3 regions of the Lysinibacillus sp. KU-BSD001 genome follow, and region 3 is predicted to be linked to each of the others. Evidence: predicted binding sites of a transcription regulator. Region 3 holds the regulator's gene; each other region holds the start of a gene.
What was found. The regulator LexA, encoded in region 3, represses DNA repair genes until DNA is damaged. The targets are predictions, from matches to a motif close to CGAACATATGTTCG.
Positions count from the first base shown of each region.

Region 1: parE (DNA topoisomerase IV subunit B) is a predicted target of LexA. The motif match lies at 1,353-1,366, and genes of this name have one in related genera.
Region 2: uvrB (excinuclease ABC subunit UvrB) is a predicted target of LexA. The motif match lies at 2,032-2,045, and genes of this name have one in related genera.

Region 1 covers NZ_JBDQZI010000005.1:157,472-160,761, reverse strand. The annotation lists gene parE (DNA topoisomerase IV subunit B) at 1-1,333, opposite strand, end outside; gene plsY (glycerol-3-phosphate 1-O-acyltransferase PlsY) at 1,713-2,315, shown strand; gene AAGS61_RS09845 (HesB/YadR/YfhF family protein) at 2,388-2,690, shown strand; gene AAGS61_RS09840 (methyl-accepting chemotaxis protein) at 2,793-3,290, shown strand, end outside.
Region 2 covers NZ_JBDQZI010000018.1:49,774-53,063, forward strand. The annotation lists gene uvrB (excinuclease ABC subunit UvrB) at 1-1,961, opposite strand, end outside; gene AAGS61_RS18945 (IDEAL domain-containing protein) at 2,124-2,369, opposite strand; gene AAGS61_RS18950 (competence protein ComK) at 2,537-3,040, shown strand; one part of gene prfB (peptide chain release factor 2) at 3,280-3,290, opposite strand, start outside.
Region 3 covers NZ_JBDQZI010000001.1:389,412-392,701, forward strand. The annotation lists gene AAGS61_RS02000 (prepilin peptidase) at 1-750, shown strand, start outside; gene AAGS61_RS02005 (gamma-glutamyl-gamma-aminobutyrate hydrolase family protein) at 900-1,592, shown strand; gene lexA (transcriptional repressor LexA) at 1,635-2,255, opposite strand; gene yneA (cell division suppressor protein YneA) at 2,420-2,758, shown strand; gene AAGS61_RS02020 (YneB family resolvase-like protein) at 2,755-3,290, shown strand, end outside.

The sequences.
Region 1 (3,290 bases), on a different contig from region 3:
GGTCACGTCCTTGTTTGGCTGAACCACCGGCAGAATCTCCCTCTACCAGATATAATTCATTTTTGGCCGCATTTTTGGACTGAGCCGGTGTTAATTTACCTGATAACAGCGTACTACTCTTTTTATTTTTCTTGCCGTGTCGCGCATCTTCACGTGCCTTCCGTGCAGCTTCACGTGCTTGTTGAGCGCGAATCGCTTTACGCACTAAAGAAGAGGATAATTCAGCATTTTCCTCCAGTACATATAAAAGCTGCTCCGATACAACCGTATCCACAGCAGAACGGGCTTCACTTGTACCGAGCTTTCCTTTTGTTTGTCCTTCAAACTGCAGTAAATGCTCCGGGATACGAACAGAGATGATGGCAGATAAACCTTCGCGAATATCTGTCCCTTCCAGATTTTTATCCTTTTCTTTGAGTAACCCAATTTTCCGTGCATATTCATTAAACACACGTGTCATGGCCGCTTTTGCACCTGTTTCATGTGTGCCGCCGTCTCGTGTGCGTACATTGTTGACGAATGAAAGAATCGTTTCAGAGTAGCCATCATTAAACTGGAAGGCAAACTCTACTTCAATTTCTTGCTGTGACCCTTCGACATATTGAACCGGATGTAGCACGTCTTTTTCCTCATTTAAATAAGCGACAAATGCTTCAATACCACTTTCATAATGGAAAATATCAGACGTACCCTCACCGCGCTCATCAATCAGCTCTATTTTCAGCCCTTTTAACAGGAAAGCGGATTCACGAAGACGCTCAGCTAATGTATCATAATTAAATTTCGTTACGGAGAAGATTTCTTTATCTGGTAAGAAATGAACAAGTGTGCCTGTTTCTTTCGTTTTTCCAATTGTGTCAAGCGATGTAACAGGCTTTCCTCCCTGCTCAAAACGTTGACGGTGAATAATACCATCGCGATAAATTGTGACTTCCAAAAATGATGAAAGGGCATTGACAACGGATGAACCTACACCATGTAAGCCGCCACTTGTTTTATAGCCACCTTGGCCAAACTTCCCTCCAGCATGTAATACTGTAAAGATGATTTCTGGCGTAGGTTTACCCATTTTATGCATTCCTGTAGGCATACCTCGTCCGAAGTCACGTACACTCATACTATTATCTTCATGAATTTTGACGATGATATGTGAACCAAACCCAGCAAGTGCTTCATCAACCGCATTATCCACTATCTCATACACTAGATGATGAAGACCGCGCCCGTCTGTAGAACCGATATACATCCCTGGTCGTTTACGAACAGCTTCTAATCCTTCTAATACTTGAATGGCATCGTCATTATAGGCGATCCCTTGTTGCTTATTTACCAAATCAATTCCCCTCCAAAACCAAACAAACGTTCTATCGCTACTAATCGTACTTGGAATAGTAGGCGCTGTCAATATTTCCAACAAGCGCAATTAGACATTTATTGTATCATCATCTCTGTCCCAATAAAAGTTCATGCACTATTGAAATTCATGAAATAGGGGCATATTTCCTTCTTTTTTTAAAAAATAATGACAAAAATATACCCTTTTTCCTATGTGAAATGGATTTCTTTCTACTAATGATGCTTCATTCCATGGTAGGATATCTTTATATATGATAAATTCCACTTTCTAATTGAATGAAAAACGTGTAAAATACTTAATACAACCTATTAGTACCAACTAATAATTTTTTTACTATTGAAAGGAGCACAACCGCATGCTAAATGCACTTATTATTCTTTGTGCTTATTTAATTGGTTCCATTCCATCTGGATTATGGGTCGGAAAAGCTTTTTATAAAACGGATATTCGTGAACACGGTAGCGGAAATTTAGGAGCAACCAATACATTCCGCACACTTGGGAAAAAAGCAGGGATTGCTGTCACTATTATTGATGTGTTAAAAGGAACAGCAGCCGTATTATTGCCACTTCTCCCCTATTTTCAGGAGACAAGCATTCACCCACTTATTTTAGGTGTTGTCGCGGTAATTGGTCATATGTTCCCGATTTTTGCAAGCTTCCGTGGTGGAAAAGCAGTGGCAACAAGTGCAGGCTTATTATTAGGTTATACTTGGCCGTTATTTATCGTTTTATTCTGCACTTTCTTGTTGGCATTAAAATTAACAAAAATGGTCAGTCTCACATCGATCATTGCAGCGACTGTAGCACTTATTTATAGCATCGTTTACGGATTTGTCAGTGGTGAATGGGAATTAAGCATTTTAATCGCTTGTTTATTTACGTTTATTGTTTACCGTCACCGTGAAAATATTAAACGAATCAAAAATGGCACAGAACCAAAAGTCAAATGGATTTAAGCTCTCTACTCGAGAGCTTTTTTATTTTCATTCGTTTAATTTACTTGCATAATAAACAACGAGGTGATGAAATTGAAAATTGTCATAACAGAAGATGCATTTATATGGTTTCAAGAAGAAATGGAAGTCGAACAAGGTGACTATATTCGCTTTTATGCACGGTATGGTGGTTCCTCCCCGTTCCATGAAGGATTTTCACTTGGTATGAATCGTGAGTTACCACATGAAATCGGTGTGGAAACGGACGTAAGCGGTGTCCATTTTTATATTGAAAAAGCTGATGAATGGTTCTTTAATGAGCATGATTTATATGTATCATTGAATAAACAGTTAGATGAATTAGCCTATGAATACAAACTTGCTACGAATTTGTAGCAAGTTTTTTTATACTTATTTTTTCGCTTTCAAACAAAACCTATAGACGAAATGGACTATATTTATGTTATATTGGAAAGGATTGTTTAGAAAGGAGTACTTATGCAATTTAATACATTAAACAAAAAGTTAGTCGCTGTATTTTTATCTGTCACTCTCATTGCATTAGGAATGACCGTTACCATTTTATTTTTCACTTCTGCAAATAGTTTAAATGCCATGAGTGAAAGTCAGCAAATAGAAGTGGAACAGACAGTGAAAACACATTTCGAAGCGACAGCAAATAAACTTTTAACTCTTTCCGCGCTATACGCAGAAGATGAAGCGGTGTTAAATGCTTTTGCTTCAGGGGATCGCACACAAATTCAACAAACATTAATCCCTATGTATGAGCGTTTACAAACGGAACATGGCATAACGGTTTTTGAAGTGGGCGATCAAAACGGAATCGTGATGCTGCGCGGGCATAATCCAGAGAAATACGGTGACGATAAAAGTAATTTACCTGCGATTCAGTCTACATTAACGGGTCAATCGACTGCTGGCTTTGAATTTGGTAGTAGCGGATTATCTGTTCGAGCATTTATGCCACTTGTTCAC
Region 2 (3,290 bases), on a different contig from region 3:
AAAATCGTATCACGTAGTTCTGCCGCACGCTCGAAATCAAGCGCCTTTGCCGCATCTTTCATTTCGATTTCAAGTGTTGCAATGAGCTTGTCTAACTCTGCTTTCGTCAGCTTCTTCCCTTTCGTCACTTTTGTGACATACGTTTCTTCCGCTTCCGCCGCTTGTGTCGCACGAATAATATCAGGAATTTTCTTAATAATCGTTTGCGGCACAATGCCGTGTTCTTGATTGTATGCTTCTTGCATCGAGCGACGACGCTTCGTTTCATCAATCGCTTTTTTCATAGAATCTGTCATATTATTTGCATACATGAGGACATGCCCATTCGCATTACGTGCGGCACGACCGATTGTTTGAATTAACGAACGCTCCGAACGCAAGAAACCTTCCTTATCTGCATCTAAAATCGCGACTAACGATACTTCCGGAATATCTAGTCCCTCTCGTAGTAAGTTAATACCGATAAGGACATCGTACGTGCCTTTACGCAATTCACGAATAATTTCAATCCGTTCGAGCGTCTTAATTTCCGAGTGCAAATATTCTACTTTTAAGCCCATTTCTTTTAAATAATCCGTTAAATCTTCGGACATTTTTTTCGTTAATGTCGTCACTAACACGCGCTCATTTTGACGAATCCGTTCATGAATTTCATCAATTAAATCATCAATTTGTCCTTCGATTGGGCGAACGTCAATCGTTGGATCAAGTAATCCAGTCGGGCGAATAATTTGCTCTACCATCTCAGGTGTATGCTCTAGCTCATACGGTCCAGGTGTAGCCGATACATAAATCGCTTGCGACACTTTAGACAAAAACTCATCAAACTTCAGTGGACGGTTATCGAGTGCAGACGGCAAACGGAAACCGTGGTCGACTAACACTTGCTTTCGCGCTTGGTCTCCGTTATACATCCCGCGCACTTGTGGTAATGTGACGTGACTTTCATCGATAACGAGTAAGAAATCTTCTGGGAAGTAATCGAGTAATGTATACGGTGTTGCGCCTGCTTCACGCAACGTTAAATGGCGCGAATAGTTTTCAATGCCCGAACAAAAGCCCATTTCACGCATCATTTCTAAATCGTAATTAGTCCGTTGCTCGAGACGCTGTGCTTCTAATAACTTGTCTTCTGCGCGGAATTTTTCAAGCTGCCACTCTAGCTCTACTTCAATATTGTCAATCGCTTTTTTCATTTTTTCCTCGCGTGTGACGAAGTGAGAAGCAGGGAAAATCGCTACATGCTCACGCTCACCCAGCACTTCACCAGTAAGGGCATCAACCTCGCGAATACGGTCTACTTCATCCCCGAAAAATTCAACGCGAATACAATGCTCATCACGAGAGGCAGGGAAAATCTCAACGACATCCCCGCGCACCCGAAATGTTCCACGTGTAAAATTGACATCATTGCGCTCATATTGCACATCGACAAGCCTTCGTAGCAATTGATTACGCTCTATCTCCATCCCTGTCCGAATCGATACGACCATCTCACGGTATTCTTCTGGTGACCCTAAACCATAAATACAAGATACCGATGCGATAATAATGACATCTCGTCGCTCAAATAATGCTGATGTAGCAGAATGTCGCAGTTTATCAATTTCGTCATTCACACTCGAATCTTTCTCGATATACGTATCGGTTTGTGGCACATACGCTTCTGGTTGATAGTAATCGTAATAGCTCACAAAATATTCAACCGCATTATTCGGGAAAAACTCTTTAAACTCGCTATATAATTGACCTGCAAGTGTTTTATTATGCGCCATCACAAGAGTTGGCTTATTCACTTCTTTAATCACATTCGAAATTGTAAATGTTTTTCCTGTTCCGGTTGCACCGAGTAATGTTTGATGGCGCTTGCCGTCTTTTACTCCCTTCACGAGTTCCGCAATCGCTGTAGGTTGATCGCCACTCGGTCGGTAGCTGGACTGTATATCAAATGTTTCCCTCATTGTCTATCGTCCTTTCTCTATATCCGTAAACATATTTTAACATACCCTATTACAATAATCGACAAATAAACGAACGTATATTCTATTAAATATTACTAGAAAAGCAATTCACATTAAATAGGCACAAAAAAATCGCTACGAAATATCCGCAGCGATTTTTATCTATTCTTTTTTAATTTCTTCCTGTAAACATTGTAATTCTTCACAATATTGCTGGAATGCTTGTTCATTTCGTTCATCTAATGATATATCGATGAGTTGCTTTAGCTGGTCAATGCGTTGTAGTCGCTGTAACCTGCCTAAAAATAAATCCAAATAAATGTCGTTCAACAGCTTTTCACTTTCCATTTCCTTTGGGTATTGCCCGACCGCTCGTAAAAAATCTGTATACGAATAATATTTATCCATCGATATCACCCCGATACCCTTTTTGCTATTATACAAAAAATAAGGTCCAATTTGCAATATTTTCTGAATAATTAAATTTAAATTTCAGAATTTTCTAATTTTATATTGCTTTTTATTTACGAATGAGTATTATTGTAAATAACCATGCTAACAAAGGAGGGGTATAATTGACTAGACCACACGACTTCACACCAGATTACACAATCAATCGTGATACGTATCTACTACAATCTATTCGCCACGGCCAAAAAAATCATACACTTGTTTATGAAAAAAGAGGCATTTTTCATGTACCCAAAAAATCTCTTAAACTCGTAGACAACGCTTGCAAAAGTATGGGCAGCAGCTATCGCACAGCTACCGAAAGAGCTAAACAACTCCTTGCAGACAATAAACATAAGCTCCCTATTGTCATTGGTGTAGATAGCGGCTACCAACCGTACATCATGTTTCCTCTCTATTCACCTAGATCTGAGCATAATATTTGGATTGCCTATAACGCGGTCACAAATATTATGAATCATAAAACACATGTCACAGTGACCTTTAAAGATAAGATCGATATCAATTTGCCAGTCTTAATTTCCTCTTTCAACAATCAATATGTCACGGCAGCGATGTTATTTAAAGCTGTTTATAAAGATTGGCACCGTTTTAACCCACCTATGTAACCTGACATATTCGCTTTTCATTGCGAGGGCGTATATTTGAATATCGATACATACTATAGCATTTACATACAGAACAAGATATTCCATTACTGCCACCATGACGTATACATATTATTCCCCCTGTACATACGCCTTTGCATTTTTTAGATGGTTGCCCATGTATTTTAAATCAAACCCAAGCACGTTCTAGTACAAAATAAAAACGCCTAGCCTTAAGTGACTAGACGATTCTTAATGGATTATTTAGCGA
Region 3 (3,290 bases):
GACATGATGTATACGATTGTATTCGGGATATTTGGTCTCGTATTCGGTTCGTTTTATAATGTGGTAGGTTTACGGGTGCCAAAAGGGGAATCGATTGTGACCCCGCCTTCCCATTGTACAAACTGTAGCAAAAGGTTAACGGCATTGGAGCTAATTCCTGTGCTGTCCTATGTCATGCAGGGAGGGAAGTGCCGCGGGTGTGGGGTCAAAGTGTCACTGATCTACCTATTAACGGAGCTAGTGACGGCGGTCCTTTTTGCGCTGAGCTATATGGTGTTTGGCTTAAGTGCGGAGCTTTTTGTGGCGTTGCTGTTTGTTTCATTACTCGTCATTATTAATGTTTCGGATATCGCGTACATGCTGATTCCGAATAAAATCTTATTATTTTTCTTCCCATTTTTAGTGATAGGACGTATTTTATCTCCGCTTGAGCCGTGGTGGGATAGCTTGCTTGGGGCTAGTGTTGGGTTTAGTATATTGCTACTCATAGCGGTTGTCTCAAAAGGTGGTATGGGGGGCGGCGATATTAAGCTGTTCTTTTTAATTGGTCTAGTGCTCGGTACCGTCAATGCGCTGTTAACCTTGTTTTTAGCATCTGTTATTGGGATGGTAATCGGGGGAGTTGTATTAAAAGTGCGCGGCCAAGGAAGGAAAACGCCTGTACCGTTTGGACCATCGATTGCGATTGGTGCGCTGATTACTTATTTTTATGGTGCACAGCTGATCGAATGGTATTGGCAATTATTTTAAATGAAACAAGGTGAATTCTACGGAATTTGCCTTTTTTTCTGTGGATTAGGCAAGTAAAATTGAAAATAAAGCAAGTACACCGCTGACTTCATAATAGATGGTGTTTGGCTAGTAGGATTTTTGCTTCGATCAACTTAGGGGGGATTTAGATGAAACCGATTATTGGTGTGACCATGCATTCATCAGAAAGAAAATTTGAAATTAATGAGACGTATATTCAAGCGGTTTTACAGGCAGGGGGCATTCCGCTTTGCTTCCCGCATATTACAACGGGGGTTGAGGAATTTATTTCCAAAATAGACGGGTTACTTTTAATTGGGGGACATGATATTCATCCGAAATTTTTTGGAGAAGATCCGATTCCGATGCAAGGGATGGTCATTGAACAACGCGACGAAAGTGATTTTCAAGTGTTACAGGCCGCATTAAAGCGCGACTTACCTGTTTTTGCCGTTTGTCGCGGCCATCAAGTGTTGAATGTGGCGTTTGGTGGCTCGCTGTATCAAGACATTCCGTCACAAGTAAATGGCGCTATACAACATGCCCAAAAATCAGCACGTCATGAAAAGATTCACCGTGTCGTCGTACAAGAGGGAACAAAGCTATGTGAGTTAATTGGCAGTGAAGTGTGGACGAATTCCTTCCATCATCAAGCGATTAAAGAAGTAGGGGACGGCTTAATGGTGACGGCGTCTACGAGTGATGGCATGATTGAAGCGATTGAACATCCAGATTATACATTTTGTTTAGGGGTGCAGTGGCATCCAGAAGAGCTAGCTATGAAACAAGATGATGCATCGCTTACTTTATTTCAAGCGTTTGTGGATGCGTGTCAAAAATAAAAAACGGTGTAGGCGAAGTGTGACTTTGCCTACACATTTTTATTAATGAATATTTCGGTATAACCCAACGACTTTCCCTAAAATCTTCACTTGGTCTACTAAAATCGGATCCATTGAAGAGTTTTCAGGTTGTAAGCGGAAATGTGTTTTTTCCTTATAAAAGCGCTTCACTGTTGCTTCATCATCTTCGGTCATCGCGACGACAATATCCCCGTTGTTTGCTGTAGATTGTTGTTTGACGATGACGTAATCCCCATCTAAAATGCCTGCTTCAATCATCGACTCGCCCATAATTTCCAGCATGAAAATTTGATCCTCACTTGTGCCATATGTGTTTGGAAGTGGGAAATATTCCTCTGTATTTTCAATGGCCGTAATCGGTAGCCCGGCTGTTACTTTGCCGATTAAAGGAACATGGATAACGTCTACTTTAGTTGTAAGTGTATCTTCTTGATTTAATACTTCAATAGCACGTGGCTTCGTAGGGTCCCGACGAATTAACCCCTTGCTTTCAAGACGAGCTAAATGACCATGCACGGTTGAACTAGAAGCAAGCCCGACAGCTTCCCCTATTTCACGAACGGACGGTGGATAGCCTTTAGAACGTACTTCTTCTTTGATGAATGCTAAAATTGCTTCTTGTCGTTTAGATACTTTTGTCATGTTTTTTCACCTCTCTGTAAGAGTTCTTCCTTATTATTTACACTCAGTATAACATATACGAACAGAAAAGCAAACGTGAGTTCGAAAAAATATTGACAAAAAACGAACAGCTGTATTAAAATGAGAACATACATTCCGAACAAGCATTCGAGGGGGATTTGTGGATGAATTGGTTAAAGAAAAATAACTATGTAGCGCTACTTTTAGGGGTTACAGTAGCATTTGTGACATACTTATACATAACAGATGAAAAAATTGAGCACTACGAACAGATTACAGTGCAGCATGGCGATACTTTATGGTCGTTAGCCGATGAATATCGTGGTAAAATGTCTACGCAAGACTGGGTTTCTTTTGTACAAAAGGAGAATTATTTATTTAATCAACTGCTAACGGCAGGTCAAACGATTACAATTCCTGTTGAAAAAGACTCCGTATATGTTGTTAGACTGTCAACACAAGAAGAAACTGATTCCATTAAAGTAGCGAGTGAACAACGATGACCCAACAAAAACAAGCTGTCGTTTATTGCCGTGTAAGCACAGTGAAAGAAACACAAGAAACATCTTTAGTCAGGCAGCGTGAAGAATTAACACGTTACGCCCAGCAGTTACAGTTTAAGGTAGCAGCTGTTTTCGAAGATCAACAAAGCGGTTATGATGTCGACCGAGACGGCTTACTTGAAATGCTCGATTTCATGAAAGCGAAACGTATTCAAACGCTTTTCATTCAGGATGAAACCCGGTTAGGGCGTGGCAATGCGCGAATGGCCGTGTTGCATTTACTGTTAAAGCAAGAGGTAACGGTTTATTCCTTGAATGAAGCGGGACCACTCTCATTAAATGAGATGGATACGATGCTGTTAGAAATATTAGCGATTGTAGAAGAATATCAGCGGAAATTGCATAATGCTAAAATCCGACGAGGCATGAGGCGCGCTGTAGAAAATGGCTATCGTCCTGAGTTAAATTTAACAGAGCGCGGCAACTTAGAGGGGCGTGAACGAATTGAAGTCCCGATTGAAGAAATCGTGAA